2 regions of the Arhodomonas sp. KWT genome follow, and region 1 is predicted to be linked to the other one. Evidence: predicted binding sites of a transcription regulator. Region 1 holds the regulator's gene; the other holds the start of a gene.
The links. Region 1 encodes FliA, which starts transcription of late flagellar genes. Its sites were predicted from a motif close to GCTAAAGTTNNNNNNNNNNCNGCCGATA; they were not measured.
Positions count from the first base shown of each region.

Region 2: G7A99_RS08415 (chemotaxis protein) is a predicted target of FliA. The motif match lies at 1,308-1,335, and genes of this name have one in related genera.

Region 1 is NZ_WNXE01000001.1:48,660-52,071, forward strand. Features, by position in the region: gene flhF (flagellar biosynthesis protein FlhF) at 1-609, shown strand, start outside; gene G7A99_RS00255 (MinD/ParA family protein) at 642-1,481, shown strand; gene G7A99_RS00260 (RNA polymerase sigma factor FliA) at 1,478-2,203, shown strand; gene cheY (chemotaxis response regulator CheY) at 2,304-2,696, shown strand; gene G7A99_RS00270 (protein phosphatase CheZ) at 2,700-3,412, shown strand, end outside.
Region 2 is NZ_WNXE01000036.1:19,641-23,052, forward strand. Features, by position in the region: gene G7A99_RS08410 (diguanylate cyclase) at 1-1,091, opposite strand, end outside; gene G7A99_RS08415 (chemotaxis protein) at 1,379-2,293, shown strand; gene G7A99_RS08420 (hypothetical protein) at 2,306-2,905, opposite strand; gene G7A99_RS08425 (CoA pyrophosphatase) at 3,050-3,412, shown strand, end outside.

The DNA of each region.
Region 1 (3,412 bases):
GCCAAGCTGGCGGCCCGCTTTACCCTGCGCCACGGTCGCAACCAGGTGGCGCTGGTGACCACGGACAACTTCCGCATCGGCGGCCAGGAGCAGCTGCGCAACTTCGCGCGGATCCTCGGTGTGCCGGTTCATGCCGCGGCCGACGGCGAGGAGCTCGCCGAGCTGCTCGACGATTTCTCCGACCGGCGCCTGGTGCTCATCGACACCGCCGGGATGAGCCAGCGCGACATGCGCCTCGCCGAGCAGATGCGCGCGCTCAAGGACGGCGCCCATCGGATCCGGCCGTACCTGGTGCTGTCGGCGAACACCCAGCTGCCGACCCTGATGGAGACCCTGCGCGCATTTCGCGCCGTGGGCCCGGTGGGGTGTATCCTGAGCAAGGTCGACGAGGCTGCGAGTCTGGGCGGGGTGCTCACGGCGGTGATGCGTGGCCGGCTGCCGATTGCGTACGTGGCCGACGGTCAGCGCGTGCCCGAGGATCTGCGCCCGGCGCGGGCGGATGCGCTGGTCGGCGAGGCGGAGGCCCTCGCGGCGGATAGCGACGGTGAGAACGAGGACGACGAGTCCCTGGCGGTGGCCTTCGCGGGCAGCCTGGCACGGCAGGGCTGAGGGGCATGGATCAGGCAGCGGGATTGAGACGAATGAGCGAGCCGAAGCCGGTCAAGGTGGTCGCGGTGGCCAGCGGCAAGGGGGGCGTGGGCAAGACCAACGTATCCGTGAATCTGGCGAGCGCCCTGGCGCGGGAGGGGCGTGGCGTGATGCTCTTCGATGCCGATCTCGGCCTCGCCAACGTGGACGTGCTCCTGGGGCTCTCGCCCAAGCGTAATCTCGCCCATGTGCTGGATGGCGAGGCCGGGCTGGAGGAGGTCCTGCTCGAGGGACCGGAGGGCATTCACATCGTTCCCGCCTCCTCGGGAACCCAGCGCATGGCCGAGCTCTCCGGCGCCGAGCACGCGGGCCTGATCCGCAGCTTCAGCGAGCTCGCCGTTGACCTTGATTACCTGTTCGTCGATACCGCCGCCGGCATCTCCGACTCGGTGATGAGCTTCGCCCGCGCCGCGCGGGAGGTCCTGGTGGTGGTCTGCGACGAGCCGTCCTCGCTCACCGATGCCTACGCGCTGATCAAGGTGCTCAACCGCGACCACGGCGTGCAGCGTTTCCACATGGTCGCCAACCGTGTCCCGGGGCCGCGGGAGGGCCAGAATCTCTACGGCAAGCTCGCGCGCGTGCTCGACCGCTTCCTGGACGTGACCTTGGAATACCTCGGCGCCGTCCCCGAGGACGATCGCCTGCGTGCCGCGGTTCAGCGCCAGCGCGCGGTGGTCTCGATGTATCCCTCCTGCCCGTCGGCCCGGGCCTTCCAGGCGCTGGCGGCGCGCCTCGAACAGTGGCCGCTGCCGAGCCGCGCCGACGGCCAGCTGGAGTTCTTCGTCGAGCGTGTCATACGCTATGGCAGTCGCGTCCGGGAGGTCTCCGAATGAATGGACATGCGCTCTACGAGGCGGTCCAGCGGGGGAGCAGCGACGACCTGCTGGTGGCGAACGCCCCGCTGGTGCGACGCATCGCTCACCACCTGGCGAGCCGACTGCCTCCGAGCGTGCAGATCGAGGACCTCATCCAGGCGGGCATGGTCGGCCTGCTGGAGGCGGCGCGGCAGTTCGACGCCAGCCAGGGCGCCTCGTTCCAGACCTATGCCGGCATCCGCATCCGCGGTGCCATGCTCGATGAGATCCGGCGCCTCGACTGGACACCGCGTTCCGTGCACCGCCGCTCCCGGGAGGCCGCCGAAGCCATCCACGTCCTGGAGAACGAGCTCGGCCGTGAGCCCCGGGACGCCGAGGTCGCCGCCAGGCTGGGCGTGAGTGTCGACGACTACCACGGTATGCTCGCCGACGCCTCGAGCGCGCACCTGTTCAGCATGGACCAGACGGATCCGCAGACCGGCGAGACCCACGACCCCGCCGGGGATGGCCCGTCACCGCAGGACGTGCTGACCGACGGTCACTTCCGCGCCGACCTTGCCGAGGCCATCCGCGGCCTCAGTGAACGCGACCAGCTGGTGATGCAGCTCTACTATGACGAGGAACTCAATCTGCGCGAGATCGGCGAGGTCCTCGGGGTGAGCGAGTCACGTGTCAGCCAGATTCGTGGCAAGATAATGCTAAAGCTCAAGGCCTCCCTTGCCGATTGGTTGGATGGATAGACACCGATCGGGGCGCCCCCGCGACGGGGGCGTGCACACCGCCGCCGGCGGTGAGGCCTCACAATAACTCGCGTTTCCACTCAGGGGGATCGGCGTGGCACTGGACAAGCACATGAAAATCCTCGTGGTGGACGATTTTTCCACCATGCGGCGCATTATCCGTAATCTTCTGCGGGATCTCGGCTTCGACAACATCTCGGAGGCCGACGACGGCAACACCGCGCTGCCCATACTCAAGCGTGGCGGTTTCGACCTGCTCATCACGGACTGGAACATGCCGGGCATGACCGGTATGGACCTGCTCAAGAACGTCCGTGCCGATGAGGAACTGGCCGAGCTGCCCATCCTGATGGTCACCGCCGAGGCCAAGCGCGAGCAGATCATCGCGGCGGCCCAGGCGGGCGTGAACGGCTATATCGTCAAGCCCTTCACCGCCGTGACGCTCAAGGAGAAGATCGAGAAGATCTTCGAGCGCATCAATGCGGGGGGTTAGGCGATGAGCGACAGCCAGCGCAGCCAGGAATATCTCGCGCTAGCACGCACGCTCATCGAACGTGTCGAGGCCGGCGACGACCCGGGCATGCAGGAGACCGTCGATGAGCTAACGCGACTGCGTGAGAGCGAGCTCTTCCAGGAGATCGGCCAGCTTACCCGCGAGCTCCACGAGGCCCTCAAGTCCTTTCGCGTGGACAGCCGCCTCACCGATATCGCCGCGAGCGAGATCCCCGATGCCCGGGAGCGGCTCAACCATGTCATCGAGGTGACCTCCCGTGCCGCCCACCGCACGCTGGAGGCCGTCGAGACCAGCCTGCCGCTGGCCGACGAGGTCGCTGCCCGGGCCGGGACGCTCCACGAGCGGTGGCAGCAGTTCCGCCGGCGTGAGCTGAGCGCCGACGATTTCCGGGGCCTCAGCCACGACATCGAGGCCTTCCTGGCCGCCGCCGCAGACAACGGCAAGACACTCCACAACGCGCTTTCCGAAGCGTTGATGGCGCAGGATTACCAGGACATCACCGGCCAGATCATCCGCCGCGTCATCACCCTGGTTCAGGAGGTCGAGGACGGCCTGGTCGAGCTCGTGCGCATTTCCGGGGCGCGGATCGCTGAAGAAAAGCCGCGTGCTGCCGATAAGGCGGATGAACGTGCGGAGCAGCAGCTCAGTGGACCTGCGGTCCCGGGCCAGGACGACGACGATGTCGTATCGGGCCA
Region 2 (3,412 bases), on a different contig from region 1:
GAGGGTAGCGGGCCCGGGGCCAGGTCCCCCTGACGCACACGCTTCATCGCGCTCTCCAGGGCGCCGATCGGTCCCAGGATCTGTTTCTGAACGGCGAAGTGGAAGACGAGCAGGCTCAGCAGCAGGGCGACGGCAAACACCACCGCCACGGGCGCGAATCGGCTCACCGGCATCAGCGTGTCCAGGTCCAGCAGCGTGACCTCGTACCAGCCTATGGAGGGCAGATAGGCGATCCCGGCGAGGTGACGCTCACCGCTGACCGAGACGAAGTCGGTACGGATCGCGGTCGGCCCGCCGTCCCCTTCACGCAGGGAGGCCATCATGTCCTCGAAGCGTGCCTCGTCCGCCGGGGTGTCGAGGAGCAGGTCGATCGTGTTCTTCTGGCCCTCCGGCTTGACGATGCTCGCGAAATCGATAAGACGTTGATCACGATAGAGCTGGATCGCGCCGTTGTAGTCGACAAACAGGGTCGTGATACCCGGCTGACTGAGATCCACGATGTCCCGCAGGAAGCCCTCGAGCTCCATGCCCGTGCCCACGATTCCGAGGATGCGCCCGTCGTCGGCGCGCAGCAGGACGTCGATCCAGAGTTTGGTGACGCCGAGCTCCTCGTCCGGATTGACGTTGAGGTGGAAGTCCCGCCCCTCCTTGATGAGCCGGTAGAACCAGGCGTCCGACGGATCGTCCGGATCCAGGTGGTAGCGCAGCTCCCGCCCCTCGAATTCGTTCGCGGCGTTGTTGTGATAGTAGGCCCCGGAGTCCCGCAGCGCGACGAAGTAGCTGTTGCTGCGGAAGTTACGGCGAAAGCTCTCCATCTCCTGGAGGGCCTGTTCCTTGAGTGCGGGCTCGTCCGGCTGGAGCGCCCAGCGCCTCAGCACCAGCGAGTCGGCCAGCTGGCGGGCGAGGGCTATCTCACGCTCCAGCGGCTGCAGGAGCCGGGCGCTGTCGTATTGAACCTGGAGCTCGGCGGTCCGCTGTCCCCACTGCTCGATAATGCCCTCGGCGATGCGCTGGAAGGCGACCCAGGCGGCAACGGAGGCCAGCGCGATCAGCGTCGCGGCAAGGAGCAGGAAACGGGTCTTCAGGCTCACGGACTCGCACCCCTGGAGCGAAGCGCTTCGTCAGCGCGTATCACAGAGTGGCGAATATCCGTGCGCCACCCCCCTTCACTGCACATGTACCGGTCCCGGCTGGAGAACGCAAACGGCATGTGACACCGCCCGGCGTGTGCGGCACGGGTTATGTCCGTTCGTGGACGGCCACCGCGGGGGCGGCTTTCCGGATACAGCCTTCCGTGAGCCGGAAGGGCTATAGCCCATCGATCCACGGCCGATATAATGGTCGTCGGGGATCAACTGGACGGGACGGGGGCAATCATATGGCCAAGGCTATGGGCAGCATCGATCAGCGCACTCAGCTGGCGGGACACAACCGCTTCGAGATGCTGCTGTTCAAGATCGGGCGGCGACACTTCGGGATCAACGTGTTCAAGATCCGCGAGGTGATACGCTCACCCCGCGTGACGGTCATGCCGGACTCCCGCCCAGGCGTGCGCGGTATCGCGCACCTGCGGGGGCAGACCATCCCGATCATCGATCTCGCCCAGGCGATCCGCTCCACGGAGCACGGGGACGCCAGCTCGGTGGTGATCACGGAGTACAACCGGACGGTACAGGGCTTCCTCGTCGACGAGGTGGACCGCATCGTCAACGTCAGCTGGGAGGATGTCCTCCCGCCTCCCCAGCACATTGCCGACCGCGGCTACGTTACCGCGGTAACCCGCGTCGACGGTGTCCTCGTGCAGATCCTCGACGTGGAAAAGGTCCTGGCGGAGGTCATGGGCGATCCGGTGCCCCTGGATGTGGACTTCCAGCACAGCACCGCGCCCGCCCAGCGCAACCGCTTGCTGGTGGTGGACGACTCCAGCGTCGCCCGCAACCAGATCCGGCGCACGCTCGAGCCCTCGGGCTGGGACGTGACCGTGGCCAAGAACGGCGAGGAGGCCCTGGAGTGGCTGCACGACACGGACGAGGAAACACTGGCCTCGGTCGCGCTCGTGATCTCCGATATCGAGATGCCCCGCATGGACGGTTACACCCTGACCAGCCGGATCCGATCCGACGAACGCCTGCGCGGTCTGAAGATCCTGCTCCACAGCTCGCTGTCCGGCGTATTCAACCGGGCGATGGTCGAGAAGGTTGGTGCGGACGACTTCCTGGCGAAGTTCGACGCCAGCGAGCTGGGCCGTTACGTGAACGCGATGCTGGAGGAGGGCGAGGGCGTCGCCGGCTGACGACGCCCGCGATCAGAACCGGTACTCGACCCCGGCGGAGAACATCGGGACGTAGCGGAAGCTTTCGAACTGCGTGCTCAGTGCCGCCTCCTCGCGCATACGATCGAGCTGATCGTTGCGGTCGAGGTCCGTGACGCCCTCGAACTTCACGCCCATGTCGAGCTGCAGCCCCAGCCGGCTGTCCTCGCCGAAGTGCTGGTCCCAGCCCAGACCGAGGTAGGGCGTCCAGTCACCGCTGCTGTCGAATCCGTAGCTGGTCGCGTCATGACCGTCGTCCATGCGCGCGCGGCTCTCCTGCCAGCCCCAGTCGGAATTGCCGTAGAAGGCGCCGCCGGTGAGGCGTACGCCGGAGGCGGCGGGGAATTCCCAGTCCACCATCGCCGATGCCCCGAGCCCCTGCCGCCCGGTGGGGACATAGCCCCGCCAGCCGCTGCCCACCGTTGGATCCGTGTCCGTGCTGATTCCGAAACGGACATCCAGCGCCTCGCTCAGCTCGGTGGTGAGCTCGAGCTGCGGGCGCATGGGGCTGTGCCACACGTCACCGGCCGCCGCCGGCCCGGTGGTAGCCGCCAGAATCGCCAATGTCCCCAGTATACCGTTGAGATAACGCATGGCCGGGCCGTTAGTCCTCGGAATCCGGCCCCATTATGACTGAATTTGTCCCCCGAGGCACGTCCTTCCCACGGGAGCGAACGGTCCTGTCGTCGGCGCGACGAAGCCTTATAATCCTCGTATTACGTTTGCATGAAGGTACCCATGACCGTTCCGGTTCAGTCCTGCTGGGTGAGAGAGCGCTTCGCCGCGGCTCGCATGCCGGTCCGCGCCGCGATCCCGGAGGACGCCCCGCTGCATCCCGCCGCCGTGCTCGTGCCACTGGTCGAGCGCCCCGAGGGCCTGCACCTGATCCTCACACGCCGCACGCCCCACCTCCGTGCCCATGCGGGGCAGATCAGTTTTCCGGGCGGACGCATCGAACCGCACGACCCGTCCAGTCTGGCCGCCGCCCTGCGCGAGGCGGAGGAAGAGATCGGTCTGTCGCAGACGTCGGTCGAGCTGCTCGGATCGCTGCCCGAGTATCCCACCGGCACCGGTTTCCGCATCCAGCCCTGGGTAGGACTG